Regions from separate parts of the Streptomyces sp. NPDC048516 genome, predicted to be linked through region 1. Evidence: riboswitches for the same ligand, from Rfam matches in the RefSeq annotation. Region 1 holds a riboswitch; the other holds the start of a gene.
What was found. Region 1 has a riboswitch for ZMP and ZTP ahead of glyA (serine hydroxymethyltransferase). Riboswitches for the same ligand answer to the same signal wherever they lie in the genome.
Positions count from the first base shown of each region.

Region 2: it holds a riboswitch for ZMP and ZTP, as region 1 does, so the genes downstream of both, ACGFR7_RS19740 (bifunctional 5,10-methylenetetrahydrofolate dehydrogenase/5,10-methenyltetrahydrofolate cyclohydrolase) here and glyA (serine hydroxymethyltransferase) in region 1, are expected to answer to the same signal.

Region 1 covers NZ_JBICWS010000002.1:147,600-163,511, reverse strand. Annotated here, with positions in the region: gene ACGFR7_RS04585 (2'-5' RNA ligase family protein) at 302-886, opposite strand; gene trpS (tryptophan--tRNA ligase) at 1,091-2,101, opposite strand; gene ACGFR7_RS04575 (cytochrome P450) at 2,360-3,772, shown strand; gene glyA (serine hydroxymethyltransferase) at 3,831-5,108, opposite strand; ZMP/ZTP riboswitch at 5,150-5,241, opposite strand; gene rocD (ornithine--oxo-acid transaminase) at 5,371-6,576, shown strand; gene ACGFR7_RS04560 (FAD-dependent oxidoreductase) at 6,691-7,545, shown strand; gene ACGFR7_RS04555 (glutathionylspermidine synthase family protein) at 7,589-8,779, opposite strand; gene ACGFR7_RS04550 (hypothetical protein) at 8,794-9,213, opposite strand; gene ACGFR7_RS04545 (Ig-like domain repeat protein) at 9,474-15,065, opposite strand; gene ACGFR7_RS04540 (GNAT family N-acetyltransferase) at 15,492-15,912, shown strand, end outside.
Region 2 covers NZ_JBICWS010000009.1:140,319-156,230, forward strand. Annotated here, with positions in the region: gene ACGFR7_RS19705 (TetR/AcrR family transcriptional regulator) at 1-90, shown strand, start outside; gene ACGFR7_RS19710 (hypothetical protein) at 237-671, shown strand; gene ACGFR7_RS19715 (benzoate/H(+) symporter BenE family transporter) at 1,616-2,923, shown strand; gene ACGFR7_RS19720 (SPFH domain-containing protein) at 3,077-4,393, opposite strand; gene ACGFR7_RS19725 (hypothetical protein) at 4,497-4,718, opposite strand; gene ACGFR7_RS19730 (hypothetical protein) at 4,785-5,174, opposite strand; gene ACGFR7_RS19735 (hypothetical protein) at 5,337-6,404, shown strand; ZMP/ZTP riboswitch at 6,552-6,640, shown strand; gene ACGFR7_RS19740 (bifunctional 5,10-methylenetetrahydrofolate dehydrogenase/5,10-methenyltetrahydrofolate cyclohydrolase) at 6,661-7,518, shown strand; partial or broken gene ACGFR7_RS19745 (SDR family NAD(P)-dependent oxidoreductase) at 7,623-7,807, shown strand; gene ACGFR7_RS19750 (hypothetical protein) at 7,869-8,201, shown strand; gene ACGFR7_RS19755 (NAD(P)/FAD-dependent oxidoreductase) at 8,249-9,415, opposite strand; gene ACGFR7_RS19760 (bifunctional 3-phenylpropionate/cinnamic acid dioxygenase ferredoxin subunit) at 9,412-9,732, opposite strand; gene ACGFR7_RS19765 (S-(hydroxymethyl)mycothiol dehydrogenase) at 9,995-11,080, shown strand; gene ACGFR7_RS19770 (FAD-dependent oxidoreductase) at 11,128-13,653, shown strand; gene solA (N-methyl-L-tryptophan oxidase) at 13,714-14,871, shown strand; gene ACGFR7_RS19780 (aromatic ring-hydroxylating dioxygenase subunit alpha) at 14,882-15,912, shown strand, end outside.

The DNA of each region.
Region 1 (15,912 bases):
GTTCCCCTCGTGCGGTGCCGGCGTCCCGGGCGTCCCGGGCGTTCGTTGCCCTCGTGCCCTTGTGCCCTTGTGCCCGCCGGTCCGTGCAGGATGTCAGGCGACCGCCCGGGCCGATCGGAAAGACGCGCCCTGACCTCCGGGTCCGGGCAGCGGGAAGCCCCGTACGGGAGCAGGAACGGCGCCGCGGCAGACACCACGGGCGACCGGACGGCAGGGACGGCAGGGACGGCAGGGACGGCAGGGACGGCAGGGACGGCAGGGACGGCAGGGACGACCCTTCCAGCGGGGCACGGCCGCGGTGTCAGCAGGAAGCCGCCGGCGGCCGGGAGAGGTCGGCGGCCTGGCGCGGGACGGCGGCCGTCTGGGGGCCGAAGGGGTACTCCCGCTCCAGCCGCCACACCGCGTCCGGACCCTGCTCGTACAGCGCGAAGCCACCGATCGTCCACGTCGCGCAGAAGTCCCTGAGCCCGGCCTGGGCGCGGTCCATGGCTTCTTCGTCGATGCCGTGGGCGACGGTCACATGCGGGTGGTACGGGAACTGCAGCTCGCGTGCGCAGGGGCCGGAAGCGGCACGGATCCGGGCCTGGAGGGCGGTGCAGCCCGTCACGCCCTCGGTGACCTTTACGTAGACGACCGGGGAGAGCGGCCGGAAGGTCCCGGTGCCTTCCAGGCGCAGCGGGAAGGGGCGGCAGCCGGCCGCGACCTCCGCGAGGTGGCGTTCGATGCCGGGCAGCGCGTCGGCGCTGACCTCCGTCGGCGGGAGGAGGGTGATGTGCGTGGGGATGCCGGGTGCGGCCAGGTCCCCGAAGCCCGCGCGCTTCCTCTGGAGGAAGCTGCCGTACGGCTCCGGGACCGCGATCGAAACGCCCAGCGTTACGGTCCCCACTGCGTTCTCCCTCCTGACGTATGTGCGGCGCGCTCGCGCACCCTCTTAGTGTGCCGGGTGCGCGCCCTTCGCGGGGAGCGTCCTCAGCCGTCTTGTGCGCAGGCACAGGAGCCCCCACGGGTGGGAGGCCCGGGTCCTGTGCGGTCCGCGCGGCCGGTTGCGGCCCGCCGTACGGACGCTCCCGGCCGTGCGCGGACCGTGCCGTCAGTGCTTGGCCGGCAGCAATCCGAGCCGGTCATAGGTGGTGGCGAGGGTCTCGGCGGCCACCGCGCGAGCCTTCTCCGCACCCTTGGCCAGGATCGAGTCCAGCGTCTCGGGGTCGTCCAGATATTCCTGCGTACGGTCCCGGAACGGTGTGACGAATTCGACCATCACCTCGGCGAGATCGGTCTTGAGCGCGCCGTACATCTTGCCCTCGTACTTCTGCTCCAGCTCCGGGATCGTGGTGCCGGTGAGGGTGGAGTAGATGGTGAGGAGATTGGAGACACCGGGCTTGTTCTCCGCGTCGTAGCGGATCACGGTGTCGGTGTCGGTGACCGCGCTCTTGACCTTCTTCGCGGAGGCCTTCGGCTCGTCGAGGAGGTTGATCAGGCCCTTGGCGCTGGCGGCCGACTTGCTCATCTTGGCCGACGGGTCCTGGAGGTCGTAGATCTTGGCCGTCTCCTTGAGGATGTACGGCGCCGGGATCGTGAACGTCTCGCCGTAGCGGCCGTTGAAGCGCTCGGCGAGGTCGCGGGTCAGCTCGATGTGCTGGCGCTGGTCCTCGCCTACCGGGACCTGGTGGGCCTGGTAGAGCAGGATGTCGGCGATCTGCAGGATCGGGTATGTGAACAGGCCGACGGAGGTGCGGTCGGCGCCCTGCTTGGCGGCCTTGTCCTTGAACTGCGTCATCCGCGACGCCTCGCCGAAGCCGGTGAGGCAGTTCATCACCCAGCCGAGCTGGGCGTGTTCGGGCACATGGCTCTGGATGAAGAGCGTGCAGCGCTCCGGGTCGAGGCCGGCGGCCAGCAGCTGGGCGGCGGCGATCCGGGTGTTGCGGCGCAGCTCGGCCGGGTCCTGGGGGACGGTGATCGCATGCAGGTCGACCACCATGTAGAAGGCGTCGTGGGACTCCTGCAGCGCCACCCACTGGCGCACCGCACCGAGGTAGTTGCCGAGGTGGAAGGAGCCGGCGGTGGGCTGGATACCGGAGAGCACACGCGGAGAACTCTGCATGGCGGAGCCATTCCCCTGAGGGTGGTCGTGAGCGACGGTCGGGCGATCGAGAGCCATGCCATCGATTGTCTCAGGTCCGCAAGGGGGGACCGGCGCAAGGTGGCGGAACGTGGTGCGGGCCGTCGCCGGGGGCAGAGGCGGCCTGTTCGCGGGGGCCGGGAGCTGGCATCGTGGCTCGGGGCTCCGTGCCAGGCTCCGCGCCAGGGCTCCGCGCTACGTGCTCCCCCGGATCTCTGACCCGATCTGCGAGGACCGCCGATGACCGACGCCCGCCGTCCCGCACCACCGGCCGACGCCCCCCTTCCCGTGCCACCGGCCGACACCCGCCCTCCCGTGCCACCGGCCGACACCCGCCCTCCCGTGCCACCGGCCGACACCCGCCGTCCCGCACCACCGGCCGACACCCGCCCTCCCGTGCCACCGGCCGGCGCCGCCCCTCCCCCGCGCACCGACGCGGCGCCGCATCCGCTGGCCCCCGGCGGCGCCGGCCGGGCCGCGGCCGATGCGCTGCTGCGGGCGGCCGGTGCGGTGGTCCCCGTCCTGCTGCCCGGGGAGGTGCCCGCGGTCGCCGTCACCCGTCACGAGGTGCTGCGCGAGGTCCTTGCCCACCCCGAAGTCGCCAAGAACGCCTGCCATTTCGCCGCCCTGCACGACGGCACCGTGCCGCCCGGCTGGCCGCTGGCCACCTTCGCCACGGTCGACGGGATGACCACGGCCGACGGGGCCGAACACCGGCGGCTGCGCGGCCTGGTGACCAAGGCGTTCACCGCGCGGCGGGTGGCGGCGCTGCGGCCCCGGGTGGTGGAGCTGACGGCCGGGCTGCTGGACGCGCTGCCGGGGGCCGCCGCGGCCGACGGCACGGTGGATCTGCGCCGGCACTTCGCCTACCCCCTGCCGATGAGCGTGATCTGTGAACTGCTGGGCGTGGACGTCGCGTTGCGCGACCGGCTGCACGAGCTGTCGAACCTGATCGTGAGCACGACCGGCACGGCCGGCGAGGCACAGGCCGCCCACCGCGAGATCATCGCCGTCCTCGCCGAGGTCGCCGAGGCCCGGAGGGCGGACCCGGGCGACGATCTGACCAGCGCGCTGCTCGCCGCCCAGGAGGAGGACGGCGACCGGCTGAGCGGCCGGGAACTGGTCGGCACCCTGCTACTGATGATCATTGCCGGGCACGAGACCACGCTCAACCTGATCACCAACGCGGTGCGGGCCCTGTGCACCGGCCGCGGGCAGCTGGAGCTGGTGCGCAACGGGCGGGCCACCTGGGACGACGTGGTCGAGGAGACGCTGCGCTACGACAGCCCGGTCGCCCACTTCCCGTTCCGTTACCCGGTCCGGGACCTGGAGATCGGCGGCACGGTCGTCCCCCGCGGGACACCGATGCTGGCCTCCTACTCCGCGGCCGGCCAGGACCCGGACGCCTACGGCCTCGACGCGGACCGGTTCGACGTCACCCGGCGGCCCGCCGCCCGGCACCTCTCCTTCGGCCACGGACCGCACTACTGTCTGGGCGCGCCGCTGGCCCGGCTGGAGGCGACCGTCGCCCTGGAGGCGCTGTTCACCCGGTATCCGGCGCTGGACCTCGCCGTCCCGGACGCGGAGCTGCCGCCGCACCCGAGCTTCATCGGCAACAGCACCCACGTCCTGCCGGTCCGGCTCACCGGCTGATCACGGGCAGCCGGTGAGGCCGCCGGTGCTCAGCGGGTGAGCCGCCGCACCCCGGGCCTCAGGCCGTCGCGAGCCCCGGCGCCGGGTAGGCCGCCATGAGTTCCGCGACCTCCGTACGGATCACCGCCAGCGCCTCCTCGTCGCCCTTCGCCGCGGCCTGGACGCTGCGGTCGATCCACTCGGCGACCAGCGGCATCCGGTCCGTGCCCAGCCCGCGGGAGGTGAGGGACGGGGTGCCGAGGCGGATGCCGGAGGGGTCGAAGGGCTTGCGGGGGTCGAAGGGGACGGTGTTGTAGTTGACGACGATGCCGGCCCGGTCCAGCGCCTTCGCGGCGACCTTGCCCGGCACGTCCTTCGACGTGAGGTCGATCAGCACCAGGTGGTTGTCGGTGCCACCGGAGACCAGGTCGTAGCCACGGGCCAGCAGCGCCTCGGCGAGCGCCTTGGCGTTGGCGACGACGGCATGGGCGTAGTCACGGAAGGACGGGGCGGCCGCCTCGCGCAGGGCGACCGCGATGGCGGCGGTGGTGTGGTTGTGCGGACCGCCCTGCAGACCGGGGAAGACGGCCTTGTCGACCGCCTTGGCGTGGCTCGCCCGGGACATCAGCATGGCGCCGCGCGGGCCGCGCAGGGTCTTGTGGGTGGTGGTGGAGATGACGTCCGCGTGCGGGACGGGCGAGGGGTGGGCGCCGCCCGCGATCAGACCGGCGATATGGGCGATATCGGCGACGAGGACGGCGCCGACCTCCCGGGCGATCTCCCCGAACGCGGCGAAGTCGATGGTGCGCGGGACGGCGGTGCCGCCACAGAAGATGATCTTCGGGCGTTCCTTGCGGGCGAGCTCGCGCACCTCGTCGAAGTCGATGAGCGCGGTGTCGGCGCGTACGCCGTACCGGACGCCGCGGAACCAGGTGCCGGTGGCCGACACTCCCCAGCCGTGCGTGAGGTGACCGCCCATCGGCAGCGCCATGCCCAGCACGGTGTCGCCGGGCTCGGCGAAGGCGAGGTAGGCGGCGAGGTTGGCGGGCGAGCCTGAGTACGGCTGGACGTTGGCGTGCTCCACGCCGAAGACGGCCTTGGCGCGCTCCACGGCCAGCGTCTCGACGCGGTCGATGTTCTGCTGGCCTTCGTAGTAGCGACGGCCCGCGTACCCCTCGCTGTACTTGTTCTGCAGGACGGTGCCGGTGGCTTCCAGGACGGCGGCGGAGACGTAGTTCTCGCTGGGGATCAGCCGCAGGGTGTCGGACTGGAGCTGCTCCTCGGCGCCCACCAGCGCGGCGAGTTCGGGGTCGGCGGCGCTCAGCGCGGGATGCGAAAGGGGAAGGGACTGGGACATGGCGTCCTCCGGGGCGGTCGATCGGTGATCCGGTCGTGGTCCCGGGGTGCCCAGGCGGGGCGGCACCTCGTGGTGGTGGCCGCACACCGCTTCCTCGAGGTTGTTTCCCCGTACGCCAGTCGCGGTGCGCACCGCAGAGTCTAGGACACCCCCGGCCCCTGTCCGGCGGATCTTCGCAGGCCCGTCGCTCCTGGCCGGCGCGACAATGGAGAGGGGCGCGGCAGTGCCCGCGCCCCGCACGGTCTACCGAACGGAGTCACCGGTGACGTCCACGGAACGCAGCATCGCCGCCGCCGAGGCCCACAGCGCGCACAACTACCATCCGCTGCCCGTCGTCGTGGCCACCGCCCAGGGTGCCTGGGTGACGGACGTGACGGGCCGGCGCTACCTGGACATGCTCGCCGGGTACTCCGCGCTGAACTTCGGGCACGGCAACCGCCGGCTGCTCGACGCGGCCAAGGCCCAGCTGGAACGGGTCACCCTCACCTCGCGCGCCTTCCATCACGACCGGTTCGGCGACTTCTGTACGCAGCTGGCCGCGCTGTGCGGGATGGAGCTGGTGCTCCCGATGAACACCGGCGCCGAGGCGGTCGAGACCGCGGTGAAGACGGCCCGTAAGTGGGGCTACCAGGTCAAGGGCGTCCCGGACGGCCAGGCGAAGATCATCGTCGCGGACCACAACTTCCACGGCCGGACGACCACCATCGTCTCCTTCTCCACCGACCCAGAGGCCCGCGCAGGCTTCGGCCCGTACACCCCCGGCTTCGAGATCGTCCCGTACGGCGACCTGACCGCGATGGAGGCCGCCCTCGACGACCACACGGTCGCGGTGCTGCTGGAGCCGATCCAGGGCGAGGCGGGGGTGCTGGTCCCGCCGCCGGGCTATCTGGCCGGCGTACGGGAGCTCACCCGCAGCCGGAACGTGCTGTTCATCGCCGATGAGATCCAGTCGGGGCTGGGCCGCACCGGCCGGACCTTCGCCTGTGAGCACGAGGGCGTGGTGCCCGACATGTATGTGCTGGGCAAGGCGCTGGGCGGCGGGGTGGTGCCGGTCTCGGCGGTGGTCTCCTCCCGCGAGGTGCTGGGCGTCTTCGCGCCCGGCGAGCACGGCTCGACGTTCGGCGGGAACCCGCTCGCCTGCGCGGTGGCGCTGGAGGTGCTGGCGATGTTGCGGACCGGTGAGTTCCAGCAGCAGGCCGTGGAGCTCGGCGAGCATCTGCACAGCGAGCTGGGACTGCTGGTGGGCGGCGGCGCGGTGGACGCGGTGCGCGGCCGCGGACTGTGGGCCGGAGTGGACATCAACCCGTCACGCGGCACCGGACGGGAGATCTCCGAACGGCTGCTGGCGCGCGGGGTGCTGGTCAAGGACACCCATGGCGCCACCATCCGGCTCGCCCCGCCGCTGGTGATCAGCAAGGAGGACCTGGACTGGGGGCTGGAACAGCTGCGGGGGGTGCTGGCGGGATGAGACCGGGGCCGGACGCGCGCTGCCGCCGTGTGCCGTCCTCCCACGGGACAGCCCTCAGGCCAGAAGTGAGGCCGGGGCGACGAGCCGGGCACGTTCGTGGAGTTCCCGGGCGGAGTGGTTCAGCTCAGCTCGGCCGACGATCTCATCCACGAAGCCCGCCGCATGCTTGCCGGACGGGCATGGACACCCGGGGAACTGCACCTGCCGGCCGTGGAATTCACCGCATTCCTTACCGATGTACGCCGGCTGACCAAGAGCCGGGGCGGGCGCTTGACCGCCCTCGGCCACGTCATGCAGTTCCCGTGGGACGAGCGGGGCCGGCCCCGCCAGGGCATCGGCGCGAGTGACGCCGCACTGCTCGACACCTGGCCCGGCCTGCAGTTCGACAACACCCGCGACTACATCATGCTGGGGTTCGGCGGCGCGGCACGGAACCTGCCCGCCGGCGTCCTTGGGATGAACGGCCGGCAGTTGCACGACCTCACGGTCGAGCTCACCCGCACCTGGGACGCCCGGCTGCGCAAACTGTCCGAGCTGGCCGACCCGTCCACCTGCTTCCCCCTCAACATCCGCACCTCGGTCCCCATCGAGCGGCGGGCCACCAGCAACGTCACCCTGATCGGCGATGCCATCCACACCATGACGCCGGGCCGCGGGGTGGGAGCGAACACCGCGCTGCGCGATGCCGAGCTGCTGTGCGCCAAGCTGGTCTCGGCCCGGGACCGCGAGGTGCCGCTGATGGCGGCTGTCCGCGACTACGAGACGCAGATGATCGACTACGGCTTCGAGGCGGTCAGGAAATCCCTGGCGCAGATGCGGGGAAGCGATCCGGTCCACAAGCCGGTCATCGGCCGAGCGGTGCCGGCCGGGATGCGTACCGGGATGCGGGTGGTCAACCATTCGCCCCCGCTCAAGCGCAGGATGGCCGCCGCCGCACAGCAGTACCGCGGCCATGACCGCGACGCATAGCGGCGGCCCGACCGGCGTCCCCGCCGCGCGCCGGGCCGCCGCCTCAGCGGATCACATGCGGCAGAAAGCGGGCGTATTCATCGGTGACCGGCCCCGCCGACTCCCGGATGCCGAGGCCCGCCGACTCGTCCTCGACGACCCAGGCGCCGAGGACGACCCGATTGCCGTCGAAGTCCGGCAGCGGAGCCAACTCCTGGTAGCAGCAGGGGTCGTCGGGCCCCCGCAGTACCGGCTCGGCGCCCGGCTCGTGCAGGGTGACACCGGCGCCCTCCCGGCCGAGCAGCGGCTTGGCGACGTAGCCGCGGGTGTGCGCCAGCTCGCGCGGCCCGTCGAGGTAGGCGGGCAGCAGGTTCGGATGCCCCGAGTACAGCTCCCACAGGATTGCCAGCAGCGCCTTGTTGGAGAGCAGCATCTTCCAGGCGGGCTCGATCCAGAGCGTGGAGCCCGTTCCGCCGCCGTTGTCGAGGGTGTCCAGGACGAACGGGCCGAAGTCGTCGGTGGCCAGCCACTCCCACGGGTAGAGCTTGAAGCAGGCCCGCATGAAGCGCAGCCGCTGGTCGACGAAGCGGCCGGAGAGCCGGTCCCAGCCGATGTCCTCCATCGAAATGGTGACCGTCTCCAGGCCCGCCTGCTGCGCCGTCTCCTCCAGGTAGGCGACGGTCATCAGGTCCTCGCCGAGCTCATCGTCCGCCGAGTGCGCGAAGTGCAGCGGCGCGCCGGGCGGCAGCAGCTGGGCCTGCCGCTTCCAGGCCGCCACCAGCCGCTCGTGCAGCGAATTCCACTGGTCGGCGCCGGGGAAGCGTTCCTCCATCCAGAACCACTGCGGGCCGGCCGCCTCGACCAGTGAGGTCGGCGTATCGGCGTTGTACTCCAGCATCTTGGCCGGGCCGCTGCCGTCGTAGTGCAGATCGAACCGCCCGTAGAGGGAGGGAAGTTCCTCGCGCCGGCGCCAGGACTCGGCGACCAGGCGAGCCAGCCGCGGGTCCTCGATGCCGAGGTCGGCGAGGCGGTCGTGCTCGACGAGGTGCGCGGCCGCGGCCAGGCACATGCCGTGCAGTTCCTCGACGACCTCCTCCAGGGCCTCGACCTCGGGGAGGGTGAAGGAGTAGTAGGCGCTCTCGTCCCAGTACGGGCGCAGCGAGTCGTCCGGGTAGCGGGTCAGGGGGTAGATCAGGCCCTGCGCCTCAACGGTCTGCTGCCAGCCGGGGCGGGGTTCGATGGTGTGGCGTTCCATGCCGTTCGGTCCGCTCAGCCGCCGAAGGAGCCGTGCCGGCCGCCGCCCGATCCGGAGCAGCCGAAGCCGCCCCGGTTGACGGCCGTGGTCTTGCTGAAGGTTCCCTCGTCGGCGTACTTGCCGCCGGCGTTGTTCGGGTCGTAGTACCACTGGCCGTCGACGGGCGTCTTGGCCCCGGTGCCGCCTCGGCCCTTCGTGCCGTATCCGCCGCTTGCGGTGCTTCCGGTGCCACTGCTTCCGGAGGACGAACTGCCGCCTGCCGCGCAGTTCTTGGAGTCGACGATGCGGTAGCCCTTGAGGGTGTCGTAGCTGTTGCGGTCCACACAGCGCTTGTCGGGCTCGGAGCCGCAGGACGTCAGTGCGGCCGCCAGGGCCCCCATCCCGCCCAGTATCACCGTGCTCGACCGCAGCCGCCGACGTGCTTTCTCTGCCATGTTCTGCCTTCCCCCGTGAGCATCTGGAACATCTGGAACATCTGAGTCTCTGGGACTCTGAAGCTCCGGAACATCTGGATTTCTGGAACATCCGTTGGAGCGGAGCCAGCGTAGACGTCCCCCTTGGGACCGCCGCAAGGCGGGAGGCCGGTGCGGCGGCGGACACGCAAGACGGGCGTCGGGCCGCCCTCGGGGAGGACGGCCCGGCACTGTGGATGGTGGTGCGGTTTGTGGATGGTGGTGCGGTAGGGGACGGGGGGTCAGGGGCCCGCGAGGACGGTCTGGGTGTCGGTGTCGCTGGAGCCGGTGAAGTTGGTGTCACCGGCGTAGACCGCCGTGATGATGTAGACGCCGGTGGTCAGCGGGGTGCTGACCGCGGCGACACCGGAGCCGTCGAGCGTGCCGTTGAGGTTGATGGTGGTCACACCGTCGGTGACGGTGAAGTTGACCGTTCCGGTCGGGACGCCGCTGCCCGGCGCCACCGCCGAGACGAACGCGAGGATCGCGACCGTGTCGCCGGAGTTGGAGGGGTCGGGGAACGAGGTGGCCGTGATGGTCGTGGAGGCCTGGCTGACGGTCTGGGTGTCCGTGCCGCTGGAGCCGGTGAAGTTGACGTCGCCGCTGTAGGTCGCGGTGACGTTGTGGACACCCGCGTCAAGCGTGCTGGTGGTGACGGTGGCGACGCCGCCGGAGACGGTGCCGGTCAGTGTGCCGCCCCCGCCACCGTCAATGACGAAGACGACCGAGCCGGTCACCGTGCCGGCGCCGGGCGGGACCGGCGCCACCGTGGCGGTGAAGGTCACCGTCTGCCCGAAGACCGACGGGTCGGGCGAGGACGTGACCGTGGTGGTCGTCGCCGCCTGAGCGACCGTCTGCGTGTCGGTGCCGCTCGACGCCGCGAAGTTGGCGTCACCGTTGTACGTCGCGGTGACGGGGAACGTACCCGCGTTCAGCGCGCTGGTCGTGACGCTGGCCGTCCCCCCGGAGAGGGTGCCGGTCAGCGTCGGACCGCCGGTGATGGCGAAGGTGACCGTGCCCGTGGGCATACCCGCACCCGGTGCGACCGGCGCCACCGTCGCCGTGAACGTCACCGACTCACCGACCACGGACGGGTCGGGCGAGGACGTGACCGTGGTCGTCGTCGCCGCCTGGCCGACCGTCTGCGTGTCCGTGCCGCTGGAGCCGGTGAAGTTGGCGTCACCGCTGTAGGTCGCCGTGACCGTGTACGCGCCCGCGGTCACCAGGCCGCTGGTGGTCACGCTGGTGGTACCGCCACTGAGGGTCCCGGTCAGCGTGACCGTGGTGACCCCGTTCGTCGCGACGAACACCACCGTGCCCGTCGGCGTACCCGCACCCGGCGCCACCGGAGCCACGGTGGCCGTAAAGGTCACCGGTTCACCCACCACGGACGGGTCGGGCGACGACGAGACCGAGGTGGTCGTCGCCGCCTGGGTCACCGTCTGGGTGTCCGTACCGACCGAGCCGTTGAAGTTGGCGTCACCGCTGTAGGTCGCCGTGACGGAGTAAACGCCCGCCGTCACCAGGCCATTGGTGGTCACGCTGGTGGTGCCACCGCTGAGCGTGCCGGTCAGCGTCACCGTGGTGACCCCGTCGGTGGCCACGAAGGTCACCGTGCCCGTCGGCGTACCCGCGCCCGGCGCGACCGGAGCAACCGTCGCCGTAAAGGTCACCGACTCACCGACCACGGACGGGTCCGGAGCCGAGGTCACCGTGGTGGTGGTCGATGCCTGGGTCACTGTCTGGGTGTCGGTGCCGCTGGAGGAGGAGAAGTTGGCGTCACCGCTGTAGGTCGCCGTGACCGTGTAGACGCCCGCGGTCACCAGGCCGCTGGTGCTGACGCTGGTGGTGCCACCGCTGAGCGTGCCGGTCAGCGTCACCGTGGTGACCCCGTCCGTCACGACGAACACCACCGTGCCCGTCGGCGTACCCGCACCCGGCGCCACCGGAGCCACCGTCGCCGTAAAGGTCACCGACTCACCGACCACGGACGGGTCGGGCGAGGACGTAACCGTGGTCGTCGTCGCCGCCTGGCCGACCGTCTGCGTGTCCGTGCCGCTGGAGCCGGTGAAGTTGGCGTCACCGCTGTAGGTCGCCGTGACCGTGTAAACGCCTGCCGTCACCAGGCCATTGGTGGTCACGCTGGTGGTGCCACCGCTGAGCGTGCCGGTCAGCGTCACCGTGGTGACCCCGTCGGTGGCCACGAAGGTCACCGTGCCGGTCGGCGTACCCGCACCGGGCGCCACCGGAGCCACCGTCGCCGTAAAGGTCACCGACTCACCCACGACCGACGGGTCGGGCGAGGACGTGACCGTAGTGGTCGTCGCCGCCTGACCGACCGTCTGCGTGTCCGTGCCGACCGACCCCGTGAAGCCGGCGTCACCGCTGTAGGTCGCCGTGACCGCGTAAACGCCCGCCGTCACCAGGCCATTGGTGGTCACGCTGGTGGTGCCACCGCTGAGCGTGCCGGTCAGCGTCACCGTCGTGACCCCGTCCGTCACGACGAACACCACCGTGCCCGTCGGCGTACCCGCACCCGGCGCCACCGGAGCCACCGCCGCCGTAAAGGTCACCGACTCACCCACGACCGACGGGTCCGGCGAGGACGTGACCGTAGTGGTCGTCGCCGCCTGGCCGACCGTCTGCGTGTCGGTGCCGCTGGAGGAGGAGAAGTTGCCGTCACCGCTGTACGTCGCCGTGACCGTATGCGTCCCCACGCTCAAGGCGCTCGTGGTGACGCTCGCCGTGCCCCCGGAGAGGGTGCCGGTCAGGGTCGGGCCACCGCTGATGACGAACACCACCGTGCCCGTCGGCGTACCCGCACCGGGCGCCACCGGAGCCACCGTCGCCGTGAACGTCACCGGCTCACCGACCACGGACGGATCGGGGGAGGACGTCACCGTGGTGGTCGTCGAGGCCTGACCGACCGTCTGGGTGTCCGTACCGACCGAGCCCGTGAAGCCGGCGTCACCGCTGTACGTCGCCGTGACCGCATAAACGCCCGCGGTCACCAGCCCACTTGTGGCCACGCTGGTCGTACCGCCGCTCAGCGTGCCGGTCAGCGTCACCGTGGTCACGCCGTCCGTCACCACGAACGTCACCGTGCCCGTCGGCGTACCCGCACCGGGCGCCACCGGAGCCACCGTCGCCGTGAACGTCACCGGCTCACCGACCACGGACGGATCGGGGGAGGACGTCACCGTGGTCGTCGTCGCCGCCTGATTGACCGTCTGGGTGTCCGTACCGCTGGACGTGGTGAAGTTGGCGTCGCCGCTGTACGTCGCCGTGACCGTGTGTGAGCCCACGCTCAGCGCACTCGTGGTGACGCTCGCCGTGCCCCCGGACAACGTGCCGGTCAGCGTCGGGCCGCCACTGATGACGAAGGTGACCGTGCCCGTCGGCGTACCCGCACCCGGCGCCACCGGAGCCACCGTCGCCGTAAAGGTCACCGGCTCACCGAAGACCGACGGGTCCGGCGACGAGGTCACCGTGGTGGTCGTCGCCGCCTGGTTGACGGTCTGGGTATCCGTACCGACCGAACCGGCGAAGTCGGCGTCGCCGCTGTAGGTCGCGGTGACCGTGTGGCTGCCGGCGCTCAGGGCGCTGGTGGTGACGCTCGCCGTGCCTCCGGAGAGGGTGCCGGTCAGGGTCGGGCCACCGCTGATGACGAAGGTGACCGTGCCGGTCGGCGTTCCCGCACCCGGCGCGACCGGGGCCACCGTCGCCGTGAAGGTCACCGGCTGCCCGACGAGCGACGGATCGGGCGAGGAGGTGACCGTGGTGGTGGTCGCCGCCTGGTTGACGGTCTGGGTGTCGGTGTCGCTGGAGCCGGTGTAGTTCGCGTCGCCGCTGTAGGTCGCGGTGACGGTGTAAACGCCTGCCGTGACCAGTCCGTTGGTGCTGACGGTGGCGACGCCGGCGCCGTCGAGGGTGCCGCTGAGAGTCACCGTCGTGACCCCGTTGGTGATGAGGAACGTGACCGTCCCGGTCGGCACCCCGCCGCCGGGGAACACCGGCCCGACGAAGGCGGTGAAGTTGACCGTCTGCCCCGTCACGGAGGGGTCGGGGAAGGAGGTGACCGTGGTGACCGTGGACGCCTGGTTGACGGTCTGGGTGTCCGTACCGCTGGAGCCGGTGAAGTTGGCGTCACCGCCGTACGTCGCCGTGACCGTGTGCGTACCGGCCGACAAGGCGCTGGTGGTGACGCTCGCCGTGCCCCCGGAGAGGGTGCCGGTCAGCGTCGGACCGCCACTGATGACGAAGGTGACCGTGCCCGTCGGTGTACCCGCACCCGGCGCCACCGGGGCCACCGTCGCCGTGAAGGTCACCGGCTGCCCGACGACCGACGGGTCCGGCGAGGAGGTGACCGTGGTGGTGGTCGCCGCCTGATGGACGGTCTGGGTGTCCGTTCCGACCGAACCCGTGAAGTTGGCGTCACCGCTGTACGTCGCCGTGACCGTGTGCGTACCGGCGGACAGGGCGCTGGTGGTGACGCTCGCCGTGCCCCCGGAGAGGGTGCCGGTCAGCGTCGGACCGCCACTGATGACGAAGGTGACCGTGCCCGTCGGCGTACCCGCACCCGGCGCCACCGGGGCCACCGTCGCCGTGAACGTCACCGGCTGCCCGACGACCGACGGGTCCGGCGAGGAGGTGACCGTGGTGGTGGTCGCCGCCTGCCCGACCGTCTGCGTGTCCGTGCCGCTGGAGGCGTTGAAGTTGCCGTCGCCGCTGTAGGTCGCGGTGACCGTGTGCGTACCGGGGGACAGGGCGCTGGTGGTGACGCTCGCCGTGCCCCCGGAGAGGGTGCCGGTCAGCGTCGGGCCGCCACTGATGACGAAGGTGACCGTGCCGGTCGGAGTGCCAGCGCCCGGCGAGACCGGGGCCACCGTCGCCGTGAACGTCACCGGCTGGCCGACTGCCGACGGGTCGGGGGCCGAGGTCACCGTGGTCGTCGTGGAGGCCTTGGTGACGGTCTGGGTGTCCGTGCCGCTCGACCCGGCGAAGGTGCCGCTGCCGCTGTAGGTCGCCGTGACCGTATGGGAGCCGACGCTGAGGCCGCTGGTGGTGACGCTCGCCGTGCCGCCCGAGAGCGGTGCCGTCAGCGTGGGGCCGCCGGAGATCACGAAGGTCACCGTGCCGGTCGGGGTACCCGAACCGGGCGGGACGGGGGCAACGGTCGCCGTGAAGGTCACGGCCTGCCCGAAGACCGACGGATCGGGGGACGAAGTGACCGTGGTGGTCGTCGGCAGCAGGGTCGCCTGCACCGTTTGTGTGTCGGTACCGGCGGACGCATTGAATTGGGCATTGCCGTTGTAGGTCGCGGTGATGGCATGTGTGCCGACGCTGAGACTGCTGGTGGTGACGGTCGCGGTGCCGCCCGAGAGCGTGCCCGTCAGGGTGCCGCCCCCGCCACCGCCGATGACGAAGGTGACCGTGCCGGTCGGGGTGCCCGCCCCTGGCGCGACCGGCGCGACGGTGGCGGTGATGGACACCGGCTGCCCGAAGGTCGACGGGTCGGGGGACGAGGTGACGGTCGTGGTCGTCGACGCCTTGCCCACCGTTACGGAGGCCAAGCCGCTGGACGGCGAGAACTGCGCGCTGCCGTTGTAAGTCGCGGTGACGGTATGGAAGCCGACGCTGATCCCGTTGACCGTGACGGTCGCGGTGCCACCCACGAGTGTGCCCGTCACGGTGGGCCCGCCGGTGACGACGAAGGTGACCGTGCCGGTGGGTGTGCCGAGCCCTAGCGGGATGACAGTGGCGGTCAGGGTGACCGGCTGCCCGAAGACTGCTGGATTTGGTGATGCGGATGCCAAGGTGAAGGTGGGTGCCATGGAATGGCCCTCCGGAAGGTGTGATGATGGCGGGCCGTTCAGCTCCCCGTAGCGCATGTCGCTCTGCGGGAAGTGGGCATCAACCTGGGGCGCAGGACCGGTCTTTACTCCCGGCGGCGATTCGCATCTGGGTACCGGTGTGCTCCGTCAGGCCGGCAACCCGCCGGTCGATAGCACCAGTAGGCGCGCGAATCATGACGACGCGCCATAGCCGTCCCGCGCATTTGCCCTGAATGGCCCAGCGCGCAGCGGCTCGCACGGCGCCTCGCGGCGCGCGCTGCGGGGCGCTGAGGTGACGGGCGTCGGTACCGGTGACGCGCGATCGGCGCAGGACCTCGCCGCGAGCCGGTGCCGCACCACCTGCAACGCTGTTGCACAACAGCGCAGTTGCCGATGACGGCGTGCCGTCGACCTGAGGACGTGACCATGACTGAGCCTGAACCTGCCCTGGTGCCGGGGCAGCTGCCCGGCGGGCTGACGCTGCGCCGTCCCACCTCCGCGGACCACCCACGGCTCCAGGTGGCCCTGGCCGAGTGGTGGGGTGGCCTGGGGGGTGAGGCGGGCGCACTGCAGCGTCAGTTGCTCGTACCGCGCCTCTTTCTGCAGCACTTCGCCGACACCAGCTTCCTGGTCGAGCGCCCGGACGGGACCCTGCACGCCTTTCTGATCGGGTTCCTCTCCCAGACGGACCCCAGAACCGCCTACATCCACTTCGTGGGGGTATGCCCGCAGGGCCGGAGGGACGGCATCGGCCGCGCCCTCTACGACCGTTTCTTCGCCACGGCCCGCACGGCGGGCCGCAGCCAGGTCCGCTGCATCACCAGCCCCGACAACCGCGACTCCATCG
Region 2 (15,912 bases), on a different contig from region 1:
CTCGTGGTGGGCGCCCTGGGCGGCCTCCTGGAGAGCCTGCCGCAGGCCGACGGGGCGGTGACCGGGGAAAGGGGCCGGATTCCGGAGTGAACAAGAGGGCCAAGGCGTGGGCCGTTGGGGTGCGTGCTGCGTTCCAGTGACTCTGCGGCGGGTCGCGGGGAGATGGGTAGAACTACCCTTATTGTCACTTTTGCAGAGAATATTCTTTTTCTGCAGAGTCGAGTGAAGGTGGAAACATGCTCCCTTCGATCCCTCGCGGCCTTGCCGTGGCCGGTCTGGCCGCGGCTGCCCTGGTGGTGCCGACGGCAGGCGCTGCCACCGCCGCAACCCCGGTCCCCAGCAGCTCACAGAGCGCCAAGTGCTACTCGCACCACTGCGACAGGGGCCACTACGGCGACCGGCATCACTACCGGCATCATCACCGCCACCACGGCCACGGTCGCGGCCATGGCCGCTTCGGTCACGGTGGCCACGACGGCTACGGCCACGTCGGCGCCCGTGACGACGGCTTCGGCCGTGACAGCGGCTATGACCGCGACAGCGCGGGGCGCGACGGCAACGGGCGTGACGGACTCGGCATGGGCAAGGACGGTATGGGCAAGGACGGCATGGGCAGGGACGGTCTGGGCAGGGACGGCCTGCTCGGCCTCGGCCTGCTCGGCCTCCTGTAGGAACTGTCGGCCGGTCATGCGGTGGGCCCGGGATCGTGATCCCGGGCCTTCTGCATGCCGTGTCACACGCCGTGTCACATGTCGTGCCGCATGCCGTGTCATGTGCCGTTTTCCGCCGGCCTCCGTGGCTCGGGCGGGGCCGGGGTGTTGAGGGGTGCAGGACCCGGCGGGAGTGCCCGGCAATGGGAAGAATGCATTCCGCCCGTCCACCCCGTCACGCTTCACCGTTCAACGTTTTCGGATTCCGGTGAATCGTTGTCATAAGTCGTGCGGAGTGGCAGGATTGCGCTGTCACATCGCGAATGGGGGATTTGCGACCAACGGGGACGGGGGAACGGCCCCAGCTGCGGAGAACGCACCTGACCCGTGCGTCGGCCAACAAACCCATGGGTAACTCGCCTCTGCGAGTGCACTCGCTTTGTGCTGCCCATTTTCAATGGTTTGGATTCTGGCCCGTCGCGACGTATGGGTGGCCGTGCGCCGGCCTGGAATGCCCCGGCGCACGGTATCCCGGGAACCTGCCTGAGGAGTGAGAAGGGGGAAGTCTGTCTTATGCTCAACTTCGGGACGGTTACCGGAGAAACGGGCCCGTCAGGCATTGGGCGGCCAGCGGGGAGACGTTCCCGGAACGGTGCGCAACGCCCGCCGGGAACAGGAATCCCAAGACTTCAGTATTCCGGCCAGCTGCCTCCCTCACTTCCCGGAAATCCGGACTCACGGATCATTGCACCGCCCGCATTCCCGGGCGAGTTCCGCAACTCCTTCTCCGTGTCACGTCGTTGGGCGCCGCGCAGAGCTGATACCTGATCGGTCACCGCCGCGCCTTCGAAGGACCGGGTAGTGCCCGCCGATGGACAACTGCGCCTGTCCATCGGCCCGGAAAGCCCCGCAGACCTCGCATCCGACCCCGAACAGGCCCGTGAAAAGGCCGCTAAGGACAACCGTTGAGTTCCAGGACGCCCACCCCCCACCCCGAGGCCGCACCGCCGGACTCCTCCTCGCAGACCGGCGCCACGGCCCCGGAAGGTGCCGACGCACCTCCGGCCGCCGGTCCCGGCCGCCGCCCCGGCCTCTTGCGTGACGCCTCACTGTCCGCCGTACTGGCAGGCTTCGTGGCCGTCATCGTGTCGTACTCGGGCCCGCTCGTCATCGTGCTCGCGGCGGCGTCCGCCGGGCATCTCGACACCGCCCAGACCAGCTCCTGGGTATGGGCCATCTCCATCGGCAGCGGCCTGACCTGCATCGCGCTCAGCCTGCGCACCAGGATGCCGGTGATCACCGCATGGTCGACACCGGGCGCCGCCCTGCTGGTCACCAGCCTGGGGGCGTACTCCTACGCGGAAGCCATCGGGGCCTTCCTCATCACCGGACTGGTGATCACCCTGGTCGGTCTGACCGGGGTGTTCGGATGGCTGATGCGGCAGGTGCCCGCCGCCGTCGTCTCCGCCATGCTCGCCGGCATCCTGTTCTCGTTCGGCACCGGCGTCTTCACCTCCCTCAAGACCGCACCCCTCATAGCCGGTTCCGTCCTGCTCGCCTATCTCCTGGCGAAGCGGTGGCTGCCGCGGTACGCCGTCCTCGTCGCCCTGGCGGCGGGCGTCCTTGCCGGCGCGGCAAGCAACCGGCTGGACATCCACCTGGACCGGATCCAGCTGGCCAAGCCGGTCCTGACGACCCCGGACTTCTCGCTCGCCTCGCTCGTCGGTATCGCGGTGCCCATGATCCTGGCGACGCTCGCCTCGCAGAACGCGCCGGGGATGGCGGTCCTCACCGCGTCCGGCTACCGGCCCAAGGACCGCCTCCTGATCGGTTCGACGGGCCTGATCTCCACGCTGCTGGCCCCGTTCGGCTCGCACGCCATCAACCTCGCGGCGATCACGGCCGCGATCTGCACCGGCCCCGAGTCCCACCGTGACCCCCGGCGCCGCTACGTGGCCGGAGTCTCCTGCGGAGCGTTCTACCTCCTCATCGGGGCGTTCGGCTCCACGCTGGTGGTGCTCTTCGCGGGACTGCCCAAGGAACTCGTGGCGGCGGTCGCCGGAGTCGCGCTGCTCGGCGCCCTGGCCGGCGGCCTGACCGGTGCGGTGAAGGAGGAGAAGGACCGCGAGGCAGCCCTGATCACCTTCCTCGCCACCGCCTCCGGCGTCACCCTCTTCGGCATCGGCTCCGCCTTCTGGGGACTGCTCTTCGGGGTCATCGCCCATCTCGTCCTGACCCGGTGGCGCGGTACGTCCGAGAAATCCGCCGCCTGACCCGAGCCGCCGTTCACCGGAGGCCGGTGGCGGGCCGGCCGGGCGCTGCAAGCCGACGGGCCGCCGGGTCGCTGGACACCCTCCGTGTCCGGTAGCCCACCGGCCGGCAGGCGCGGTCCCATCCGCCGTACGCAGGCGGGATTACGGGAACGATCAGCCGGAGCCGGAGCCGGAGCCGGAGCCGGAGCCGGAGCCGGAGCCGGGGGCGGAGCCGGAGCCGGGGGCGGAGCCGGAGCCGGGGGCGGGCCCGGTGCCGTCCCGCTTCAGATTCGTCACCTTCTGCGGCAGCCGCCCCGCACCGTCGGCGAGCGGGGGAGCCGAGCCGGGCGCGGTGGTTCCGTTCTTGAGGCTGTCGAGAATGGCCAGCCCCTCGCCGACGATGCCGGAGGCGATCTCATTGATCCCGTCGGTGCCGTTGAGGACGGTGAGCCGGGAACCGGACAGGCCCTCGGCCGCCGCCTTGGCGAGGGCGGGAAGGTTCTCGATGGTGCGATTGGCGGCGATCAGCTCCTGGTTGCCGTCCCGCAGCGAGCCCGCGAGGGCCGTGTTCGCGTCGGCCCGGGCCTGGGCGAGGGTCCGCTCGCTGTAGGCGCGGGCGTCCGCCTCGAAGCGGACCTGGTCACGCTGTGCCTCCGCCAGGGTGCGCAGCCGGTAGGCCTCGGCGTCCGCCGGACGGCGCACCTCGGCCTCCAGTCGCTGGGCGGCGAGCGAGGCCTGCCGCTGGGCCAGCGCGGTCTGCTCCTCGATGACCTCCTGCGAGGCCCTGGCCTGCGACAGCGGGCCCGCTTGCGCGGCGCGGGCGTTGGACTGCTCGGTCTCGGCGAGGAATCCGGCCCGCTTGATCGCGGTGTCCCGCTCGTACTCCGCCTTGAGGGCCGCCGCCTGCTGCTCCCGCTCGGTGGCTTCCTGGTCGGCCTTGGCCTGCGCGATCCGGGCCGCGCTGGCGACCGCCGCGGCGTGCGGGGCGGCGAGATTGGTGATGTAGCCGGAGGTGTCGGCGATCTCCTGGATCTGCAGGGCGTCGACGACGATGCCGAGCTTCTCCATCTCGGAATGGCTGCCGTCCTTGACCTCCTGAGCGACCCGGTCCCGTTCCCGGATGATCTGCTCGACGGTCAGCCCGCCGACGATCGAGCGCAGGTGACCGGCGAAGATCCGGCCCACCAGCTCTTCCATGGTGGCCTGCTCGTCCAGGAAGCGGCGCGCGGCGTTGGCGATAGACGTCTGGTCGTCACCGACCTTGAAGACGGCGACCGCCCGGACCCCGATCCGGATGCCCTGCTGGGTGACGCAGTCCTCGGAGATCTCCGCCTCCCGCAGCGACAGCGCCAGCACGCTCGCCTTCTGTTTGACGGGCATGACCCAGCAGCCATGGCCCGTGACGATACGGAATTGGGCGTCCCCGGTCCGGCGCTTCGAGCCGGAGATCAACAGCGCCTCGTTCGGCGCAGGAACATGCCAGAACAACATCGGAAGGCTCCTGGTCCGTTGCGACCGGCCCCGGCCGGTGTGCGGAGGCGGCCACGGGAAGGGAGTGCTCAGGTGGCCGGCCGCGGTCTTCGGGACGGCCCGGTCACGCGGGCAGCGGCGCGACGATCACCGACCGCGCCGAGGTGTGGTCCACCACGATGACCTGGGTATGACGGGCGATGGGCTCGCGGGACCAGGCGGCGAAGGCTTCGGTCCCGCCGCGTACGGGCAGCAGCACCTCGCCGGGGCCGTCGGCCGGGATGGAGACGGTCACCCGCCCGATCACCCCGATCGGGCTGAAGTCCGTGTCATCCGTCGCGCTCACCCGGGCTCCGTCGCTGGTCAAAGCCGCTGCCGGGGCAAGACCTGGCAGCGGGAATTCCTCGACAACTCAACGGTACTCCGGCCGGGGCGGCGCTTCAGTCCGCGCTGCCGGGGCTGTCGGCCCCGGCACCGGGTTCAGGCGTCCGGGCGAGGCGGAACGGGCCGCAGGGACCTGTTTCCTCGGCGGCGGCAGCACATCTGGCGCGCGATGGGGCCGCAGGGCCGTGAGGGCGGTCTCGGTCTCCTCCATCAGCGCGCGGTAGGAGACCAGCCGCTGCCACTCCGGATCGGCAACCCCGGGCACGGTGGCGGCGCGCTCCGTCCACTGCTTCACCAGCCCGGCGTACACCGGTGTCTGCCGGAGGATGTCCGCGGTGATCCACCGCGGCATCTGCCCGGTGCGGGGGAGGGGGGTTCGTCCGTGGCCTGCGACGGTGCCGGAAGAGGGGTCGCTCATGGCCGTAGAAACGATTCTTCCGCCCTGGGGTCACTGCGTATTTTTACCGCGGCACGTACGTCCGCCGTGAAGGCAAGGGCGTATCTCTCTCGAATATCACCTTATGCAGTGATCTATAGCCGGGAAGCAGTCCAATCCGGGCGAGGAAACGTTGTCGCAGTCATGGAACCGAGGGAGTTGTGGGAGCGCCATGCCGTACTCGCACAGGCGTTTTGCACCAGCGATGACGAGGTACGCCGTACGCAGGGGCTCCTCGACGAGGCCGAGGCCCGCCGCTCGCGGACCCTGGCCGCCTTCGCCGTGACCGTGGGCAGCGACGCGGTGGTGGCGGAGCTGCTCGGCCTGGACGAGCGCGAAGTACGCCTGGCCCGCCGCACGGTGGGCAAGGAGGACGCCCGCGCGGTCGCCAAGAGCCTGCTCGCCCAGACCACGCGCGAGCAGCCCCCCGGCCCGCAGACCGCCACGCCCTCCGCGACACCCCCCACGACACAGTCCACGACGCCCCCCGCGGCGCAGCCCGTGGGCCCGGCAGCGGCGCCGGCTGCTGCCGCCCCCCAGCCTCCCCATGCCCCCCAGCCCCACGAGCCGGCCTGGGCGCCGGCGCTGGACGCGGTCCTGATGAGCGGCTGGCACAGCGGAGTTGACCTCACCGCGCTTGCCACCGAACTCGGGCTCGATGTCCGGCTCCTCGTGGCCCGCGCACAACAGCTCGCCGCCGAAAGCCGGCCGGTGCAGTCGCCGCCGCCGGACCGCACCGGCCGGCACCGCCGGCTGGCCCATCTCCCGCCCGCCCCGCAGCACGAGAGCACCCCTTCGGCCTGGCGCGAGCGACCGCCGCAGCCCCCGCGCGAGCCCTACGAGCAGGAGCCCTGGAAGCAACAGCAGTACCCGAATTACCGAGACCAGCGGGAGTACCAGGACTACCAGGAGCACCAGGACTACCGGGTGTACGAGGAGCATCCGCAACAGCACCCGCAACACGTACAGCAGCATCCGCATCACATGCAGCAGCACCAGCACCAGCACCAGCAACAGCAGAACCAACAACATTCACTGCATCAGCATCAGCAACCTTCACCGCATCAGCAGTATCAACAGGCCTCCCATGCCACCTGGGATGCCAGTGCCATCACCGCCGCCCAGCATGATTGGGACGGCATCCTCAGCCAGTGGGAAGCCACCACCTCCTCCACACCGCCGCTCTCGGCCCCTGGCCAAGGGGGTGTCTGACGAGCCCGGCCGCCTCCCCGGTGCCCGCACGGCGGTTGAGGCACCCGGTGGGCGTGGCGCAGCTGATGCCCCGGGACCGCTTCCAGGGGTGTCCGGGCGTCCGGAGTCCGGCCTTTGGCCTCCGGCCTCGGGCGTCGATTAGAGTGGGCGCCGAGCCGTGACTGGCGCTTGGGTGGAGTACCACCGGGGAGCGGCTCGGCCACTCCTGGCCGGTGCCGCGCGCCTGGGCGATCCGACACGACGCTCAGGAGCACCGATGACCCCGACCGCCCGCCTCATGGACGGCAGCGCACTGGCCCGTCGTATCGTCGAACAGGCCGCGGAACGCGCGGCGGACCTCACCCGGCAGACCGGAACGTCCCCGTGTCTGGCCACCGTGCTGGTGGGTGACGACCCCGCCTCGGTGACGTACGTCCGCATGAAGCGCGCACGGTGCGAGAAGGCAGGGATCCGCTCCCGGCATGTCGCGCTCCCCGCCGCCACCACGACCGCCGAGCTGGTCGACACGATCACCGCGCTGTCGGACGATCCCGACGTCCACGGCATCCTGCTCCAGCACCCGGCCGGGCCGCACATCGACGAGCGCGCCGCCTTCGAGGCCATCGCCCCCGAGAAGGACGTCGACGGCGTCACCTGCCACTCCTTCGCCGCGATGAGCTTCGGCCTGGACGGCTTCGCCTCCTGCACGCCCGGCGGCATCCTCCGCCTCCTGGACCACTACGACGTCGACCTGGCCGGCAAGCATGCCGTCGTGGTCGGGCGCAGCGCGATCCTCGGCAAGCCCGTCGGGATGCTGCTGCTCGCCCGCGACGCCACGGTCACCTACTGCCACTCCCGCACCACCGACCTCGCGTCGATCACCAAGGACGCCGATGTCCTGGTCGCCGCCGTGGGACGGCCCCGGTTCCTGCGCGGCGAACACCTCAAGCCCGGGGCCGTCGTGATCGACGCCGGCTCGAACCCCGGCAACGTCGGTGATGTGGACTTCGACTCGGCGTGCACCCGTGCCTCCCTGATCACCCCGGTCCCCGGCGGCGTCGGTCCGATGACCATCGCCACCCTGCTCACCCAGACCGTGGATGCCGCCACCGCCCAGATGACGAAGACGGCCTGACCGCCGCGCGTCAAAGTTCCGTAAGGGGCCGAAAGCGTCCGCCCGGCCTGCGGTGATCGTCCGTATGATCGCGAGGGTGGTGGTCACTCCGGGCGTGAACGACCATGACGGAGCAGCGAGTTGTCATCGTGGCGGGGGCGGTTCGGGCATCGGTGCCGCTACGGCACGGCTGCTGCGGGCGGCCGGACGCCAGGCGGTGATCTCCGGCCGCCGGACCGAACCGCCGCACCGTCTCGCCGAGGTGACCGGAGCGCCGGCCCATCCCTCCGACGTGACGGTGGCCGACCCCGGCGGCGACGTACCCTCCTTCCGTATCGAGGCACGTGACGGCGCGAAAGGCTGAGGCGACGATGGCAGACACCCTTTACCGGGATCGTTGGATCGAGTGCACCTCCGACGCCCTGCGCATCCGCGGCTACTACTTCCCGTGGGGCACGAAGACCGTCCGCTACCGCTCGATTCGCGCGGTCCGGCGGGTGGAGATCGGCGCCTTCAGCGGGCAGGCCCGGATCTGGGGGACCGCCCATCCGCGCTACTGGGCGAGCCTGGACCCGGGGCGGTTCTCGAAGAAGCACGCGCTGATCCTCGATCTTGGCCGCTACGTCCGTCCGTTCATCACGCCGGACGACGCCGAGGCCGTGGAAACCATCCTTCGCGAGCGGGCGCCCGCACCGCCGGTGTGATCCGCCGGTCCGGCAAGCCCTTGGGGCGGCGCCCTCCCGGGCGGAGGTCAGGCGGTGAGCGCCTGGTTGGCGAGTTCGCGGCGCAGGCGCATGAAAGGGCGCGGGCGGTTGAGGGCGAGTACCGCGGTGGTGCGCCCGTCCCGTTCGTAACAGGCGAGGAAGCTGCGGTCGTCGGGGGAGCCCTCGAGGATGCGCGGGGTGTCGGTGGGCAGCCGCCGGCCGGCGAACTGGAGGCGTACGCCGTACTGGTCGGACCAGAAGTACGGCAGGCTGCGGTGGGTGGCGACGGTGCTGCCGGCCAGCAGGTTCTGCGCGGCGACGGCAGCCTGTTCGGTGGCGCTGGTCCAGTGCTCCGCGCGCACGCCGTTCACCCGGGCGACGTCGCCGACGGCCACGACGGCGGGCAGCGGGGTGACACAGCCCGCGTCGCACCGCACGCCGTCGTCGAGCGGCAGTCCGGAGTCCGTCAGCCAGCCGGTGCGGGGGCGCACCCCGATGCCGATGACGACCACCTCGGCGGGGAGCAGCCGGCCGTCGTTCAGTTCGACCCCGGTGACGCGGTCTTCGGTGCCGCCGCTGTGCAGCCGGGCGACACCGGTTCCGGTGAGCAGGGTGACGCCGTGGTCCCCATGGAGGGCGGAGCAGATCTCGGCCATGGCGTGGCCGAGTTGGGGGACGAGGGGGAGCGGGGCGGCCTCGACCACGGTGACGTCATGGCCGAGGGCGGCGCAGGACGAGGCGACCTCGGCGCCGATGAAGCCGCCGCCGATCACCACGACCCGGGCCGGCGACGAGGACAGATCCGCGCGGAGCGCCTGGGCGTCGTCGAGGGTGCGCAGGGTGTGGGCTCCGGCGGGCATCGGGCCGGGGAGGAGGCGTGGGGTGGCGCCGGTGGCGAGCACCACGCCGTCGGTGGTCAGGGAGCGGCCGCCGTCGAGCAGCACCGTGCGCCCGCCGGTGTCGAGCCCGGTGGCCCGGGTGCCCAGCAGCCATTCGGCATCCAGCTCGGCGATCTCCTCGGCGTCGGCCAGGGCGAGTTGACCCTGGTCGGTGGTGGTGCCGGTGAGGAAACCCTTGGACAGCGGGGGCCTGTCGTAGGGGCGGTGGCACTCGTCCCCGACGATCACCAGGCGGCCGTCGAATCCCTTGGAACGCAGGGCCCGGGCGGCGTACAGACCCGCCAGCGAGGCCCCGATGACAGCGACCGACTTCATGCGGCGGTGCCCTCCTCGGCGGCGTGTTGGACGTAGATCATGCCGTCCTGGACGGTCACGGGGTGGGTGCGCACCGCCCGGCGGGCGGGCAGGCAGGTCGCCGCTCCGGTGCGCAGGTCGAAGGAGGCGGCGTGCAGCGGGCATTCGACCAGACACCCTTCCAGCCAGCCGTCGGACAGCGAGGCGTCCTGGTGGGTGCAGGTGTCGTCGATGGCGTAGAGCTGCCCGTCGGCGTGGAAGACGGCGATCGGCGGTGCGGTGTCGATGCGTACGGACTCGCCGGTCGGCAGGTCGGCGAGAGGGCAGACAGGAATCACAGGACCCCCCTGTTACTGTTCGGTATCATCGAGTTTCGCGGTGCGCACGATGAAGCGCTATGCGCAACAGAATCCCGATGGCAGGCGGATGCGTCAAGCGCTCCCCGGAATTGCCGGAACCATGCCGCGGTGCCGGAGCCGCGGCGTCGTAAGTCCGTTGCCAAGAGGGCGGGTGTACCCCTTGACGCTGCCGATCCGGCGTTCCCACTATGTCTCTCATCGCGCAACCAGTCGTGCACTGCGCAACACTGAGGGGTAGGGCATGCCACACGAAGTCCGTGCCGTCGTCGCGGCGGCACAAGGCGCACCCGTCGAGCTGCAGACGATTCTGGTGCCGGATCCCGGCCCCGGAGAAGTGCTCGTCGCCGTACAGGCCTGCGGGGTCTGCCACACCGACCTGCACTACCGGGACGGTGCGATCAACGACGAGTTCCCCTTCCTGCTCGGCCACGAGGCGGCCGGTGTCATCGAGGCGGTCGGCCCCGGCGTGACCGCCCTGGCCCCTGGCGACTACGTCGTCCTCGCCTGGCGGGCGCCCTGCGGCACCTGCCGGTCCTGCCGTCGCGGACGGCCCTGGTACTGCTTCGACTCCGGCAATGCCACCCAGCCGATGACCCTGCGGGGAGGCACCCCGCTCGCCCCCGCGCTCGGCATCGGCGCGTTCGCCGAGAAGACCCTGGTCGCCGCCGGGCAGGCGGTCAAGGTCGACCCCCATGCCCGCCCCGAAGCCGCCGGCCTCATCGGCTGCGGAGTGATGGCCGGGTACGGCGCGGCCGTGCACACCGGCGCGGTGGGCAGCGGAGACACCGTCGCCGTCATCGGCTGCGGCGGCGTGGGCAACGCGGCGATCGCCGGTGCGTCGATCGCCGGTGCGCGCCGGGTCATCGCGGTCGACATCGACGACCGGAAGCTGGACGGCGCGACCCGCTTCGGGGCCACCCACACCGTCAACTCCCGTGGTACGGACCCCATCGAGGCGGTGCGCGGACTGACCGGGGGCCATGGCGCGGATGTGGTGATCGACGCGGTCGGCCGCCCCGAGACCTACCGGCAGGGGTTCTACATGCGCGACCTCGCCGGGACCCTGGTCCAGGTCGGCGTCCCCGACCCGGACATGCGTATCGACCTGCCGCTGATCGATCTCTTCTCGCGCGGCGGCGCCCTGAAGTCCTCCTGGTACGGCGACTGCCTGCCCAGCCGCGACTTCCCCGTGCTCATCGACCGCTACCTCAGCGGACGGCTCGACCTCGACGGATTCGTCACCGAGACGATCGCCCTGGACGAGGTGGAGTCCGCGTTCGACAAGATGCGCGACGGCCGGGTACTGCGCTCCGTCGTGCTCATCTGACGGCGTCCCACCCACCGCCGACCACCCCTACCAGCAGGAGGAGGGTCATGTCCCGCACGCCCGCACACCCATCCCGTGTGGTTGTCATCGGTGCCGGCATCGTCGGCTGCTCGCTCGCCGACGAGCTGACCGCCCGTGGCTGGACCGAGGTCACCGTCCTCGAACAGGGCCCGCTGCCGGCCCCCGGCGGCTCCACCTCGCACGCCCCCGGCCTGGTCTTCCGGACCGGCCCGTCCAAGACCATGACCGAGTTCGCCGCCTACACCGTCGAGAAGTTCGGCGCCCTGGAGGTGGACGGGCTGTCCTGCTTCAACCAGGTCGGCGGCCTGGAGATCGCCACCACCGAGGCCCGCTGGGCCGATCTGCACCGCAAGGCCGGACTCGCCGCCTCCTGGGGCGTACGGGGTGAACTGCTCTCCCCGCAGCAGTGCAAGCAGCTGTGGCCCCTGCTGGACGAGACCAGGCTCTACGGCGGCTTCCACACCCCCGACGACGGGCTGGCCCGCGCGGTGCCCGCCTGCCGCGCCCAGATCGCCCGGGCCGAGAGCCGCGGCGCCCGCTTCCTGGAGCGGCACACCGTCACCGGCATCGAGCGGGAGGGCGGCCGGGTCACCGGCGTCGTCACCGACCGCGGCACCTTCCCCGCCGACCACGTCGTCTCGGCCGCCGGCTTCTGGGGCCCGGTGATCGGCGCGATGGCCGGGGTCGACGTACCGCTGCTGCCACTGGCCCACCAGTACGCCACCACCGAGCCGCTGCCCGAGCTCGCCGGCGTCAACGACCCCGGTGAGGCGAGCAAGCCGATCCTGCGCTTCCAGGACCGCGACCTCTACTTCCGTGAGCACCACGACCGGCTCGGCATCGGCTCCTACGCCCACCGCCCGATGCCCGTCGACCCCTTCACCGTCCCCGCCTTCGACGAAGCTCCTGTGATGCCCTCCTCGCTGCCCTTCACCGAGGACGACTTCGCCCCGAGCTGGCAGGACAGCGTCGGACTGCTGCCCGCGCTGGCCGACTCGCGGGTGGCCGAGGGCTTCAACGGCGTGTTCTCCTTCACCCCCGACGGGATGCCGGTCCTCGGCGAATCCCGCGAACTGCGCGGATTCTGGCTCGCCGAGGCGGTCTGGGTCACCCACTCCGCGGGCGTCGCCAAGGCCGTCGCCGAGTGGATGACGGACGGCCGGCCGGGATGCGACATCCATGAGTGCGACCTCTACCGCTTCGAGGACGCCCAGCGCTCGCCCGCCTACATCGCCGACCGCGGCGCCCAGAGCTTCATCGAGGTCTATGACGTCATCCACCCGCTGCAGCCCATGGAGCAGCCGCGGCCGCTGCGCACCAGCCCCTTCTACCCGCGGCAGCAGGAGCTCGGCGCGTACTTCCTGGAGGCCGGCGGCTGGGAGCGCCCGCACTGGTACGAGGCCAACGCCCCGCTCGCCGAGGGGCTGACCCTTCCCGAGCGCGACGCCTGGTCCGCCCGCTACTGGTCGCCGATCGCCGCCGCCGAGGCCAGGGCCACCCGCGAAAAGGTCGCCCTGTACGACATGACCCCGCTGCGCAGGCTGGAGGTCACCGGGCCCGGCGCCCTCGCCTTCCTCCAGCGCATGACCAGCAACAATCTCGCGAAGAAGCCGGGCGCGGTCACCTACACCCTGCTCCTGGACGAGACCGGCGGCATCCGCTCCGACCTCACCGTCGCCCGGCTGGCCCCCGACCGCTTCCAGGTCGGTGCCAACAGCGCATCCGACCTCGACTGGCTGCTGCGGCATGCCTCGGAAGGGGGCCCCTCCCGCTCCAGCGAAGCCGAGAGCGGGGGAGTGCAGATCCGCGACATCACCTCCGGCACCTGCTGCATCGGCGTCTGGGGCCCGCTCGCCCGTGACCTGGTGCAGCCGCTCACCCGCGACGACTTCTCCCACCAGGCCTTCGGCTACTTCCGGGCCAAGCAGACCCACCTCGGCCATGTCCCGGTCACCGCCATGCGTCTCAGCTATGTCGGCGAGCTCGGCTGGGAGCTGTACACCACCGCCGACCTGGGACTGCGACTGTGGGACACGCTCTGGGAGGCCGGTCAGGAGCACGGGGTGATCGCCGCAGGCCGCAGCGCCTTCAACAGCCTCCGGCTGGAGAAGGGTTACCGCTCCTGGGGCCATGACATGACCACCGAGCACGACCCGTACGAGGCCGGTGTCGGCTTCGCCGTCCGCCCCGCCAAGGGCGACTTCCTCGGCCGCGACGCACTGGAGGGCCGGAGCGAGGAGACCGCGGCGCGCAAGCTCACGTGCCTCACCCTCGACGACCCCGAGGCCGTCGTCCTGGGGAAGGAACCGGTCCACGCCCCCACTCTCGACTCCGCCCGAGCGGGAGGTGCCCCCACCGGCAACCCCGTCGGCTATGTCACCTCCGCCGCCTACGGTTACACCCTCGGGCGGGGCATCGCCTACGCCTGGCTGCCGGCCGCCGCGGCATCCCCCGGAACCCCCGTCCACATCGAATACTTCGGCGAGAAGATCCCCGCGACAGTCGCCCAGGAACCCCTCTTCGATCCGCAGATGGAACGCATCCGCACGTAGCCGCCCTCCGTTGGTGCACCGGTGATCCGCTCGTCCCCCGTACGCAGAAGGAGCAACCGCATGGCTCCCACCTACGACGTCATCGTCCTCGGCCTCGGCGGCATGGGCAGCGCCGCCGCCCACCATCTCGCCGCCCGCGGCGCCCGGGTCCTGGGCCTGGAGAAGTTCGGCCCGGTGCACCACCGCGGCTCCAGCCACGGTGGCTCCCGTATCACCCGGCAGTCCTACTTCGAGGACCCTGCCTACGTCCCGCTGCTGCTGCGCTCCTACGAGCTGTACGAGAAGCTGGAGCGGGACACCGGCCGCGAGATCACCACCCTCTGCGGCGGGGTGATGATCGGCCGCCCCGACAGCCGCACCGTCGCCGGCAGTCTGGAATCCGCCCGCCGGTGGGACCTCCCGCACGAGATGCTCGGCCCCGAGGAGATCCGCCGCCGCTTCCCGACCCTCACGCCCGCCGAGGACGAGGTCGCGCTGTACGAGGCGCGGGCGGGCCTGGTCCGGCCGGAGTACACCGTCGCCGCGCAGATCCAGCTGGCCGGCCAGGACGGTGCCGAGCTGCACTTCGAGGAACCGGTCACCCGCTGGGAGGAGCTGCCCGGCGGTTGCGGGGTCCGCGTCCACACCCCCGAAGACACGTACACCGCGGGCCAGTTGGTGATCTGCCCGGGCGCCTGGGCACCCCAGCTGCTCACCGACCTGGGTGTGCCGTTCACCATCGAACGGCAGGTCATGTACTGGTTCGCCCCCGACGGCGGCACCGCGCCCTTCGTCCCCGAGCGGCACCCGATCTACATCTGGGAGGACGACCGGGGCGTCCAGGTCTACGGCTTCCCGTCGATCGACGGCCCCGGCGGCGGCGCCAAGGTCGCGTTCTTCCGCAAGGGCACCGTCTGCACCCCGGAGACCATCGAACGCACGGTGCACGACCACGAGGTACGGGCCATGGCCGACCAGATGCGCCCCCGTGTCCCCGCCCTCCCCGGCCGCTTCCTCAAGGCCGCCACCTGCATGTACTCCAACACCCCCGACGAGCACTTCGTGATCACCCGGCACCCCGCCCACCCGGAGACCGTGACCGTCGCCTGCGGATTCTCCGGACACGGCTTCAAGTTCGTCCCCGTGGTCGGCGAGATCGTCGCCGACCTCGCGCTGACCGGGGCCACCGCGCACCCCATCGAGCTGTTCGACCCCCGCAGGCCCGCCGCGGCCGCTTGAGGAGACCGTCATGACGACCACTCACACCGAGACCGCCCCGGCCCCGGCCACCCCGCCCGCGGCCGGCGCCTCCCCGAGCCTGATCGCCACCCTCGCCGGCCACTACTACACCGACCCCGGCATCTTCCGCCAGGAGCAGGAGAAGATCTTCGAGCGGCTGTGGTTCTGCGCGGTCCGCAGCGCCGACCTGGGAAGGCCCGGAGCCTTCCGTACGGTCCGGATCGGCCGGGAGAGCGTGCTGATCACCCGCAACCGCGCCGGGGACTTGCGCGCCTTCCTCAACATCTGCCGGCACCGCGGCGCGCAGCTGTGCACCGAGGAGTCCGGCGAGGTCCGCCGCAACCTGCAGTGCCCCTACCACGCCTGGACCTACGACCTCGACGGCCGTCTGGTGGCCGCCCCCAACCTGCAGAGGATGCCGGACATCGACCGCACCGAACGCGGTCTGGTCACCGTCCCGCTCCGCGAATGGCTCGGCTACGCCTGGGTGTGCCTGGCCGATGAGCCGCCGTCCTTCGAGGACACCGTGATCGGCGCGGCCGTCGAGCGGCTGGGTGACGCCGCCTGCCTCGACCGCTACCGCACCGAAGGGCTCGCCCTCGGCAAGCGCCTGACCTATGACGTGCGCGCCAACTGGAAGCTCATCATCGAGAACTTCATGGAGTGCTACCACTGCGGCACCATCCACCCCGAACTCACCGAAGTCCTCCCGGAGTTCGCCGACGGATTCGCCGCCCAGTACTACGTCGGCCATGGCGCGGCCTTCTCCGAGGAGGCCACCGGATTCACCGTGGACGGCACCGAGGGCTTCGGCCGGCTCCCCGGTATCGAGGACACCCAGGACCGCCGCTACTACGCGATCACCGTCCGGCCGCAGGTGTTCGTCAACCTCGTCCCGGACCATGTCATCGTCCACCGGATGTTCCCGATGGCCCCCGACCGCACCGTCGTCGAGTGCGACTGGCTGTATCTGCCCGAGGTCGTCGACTCCGGTGCCGACCTCTCCAAGTCCGTCGAGCTCTTCCACCGGGTCAACTCCCA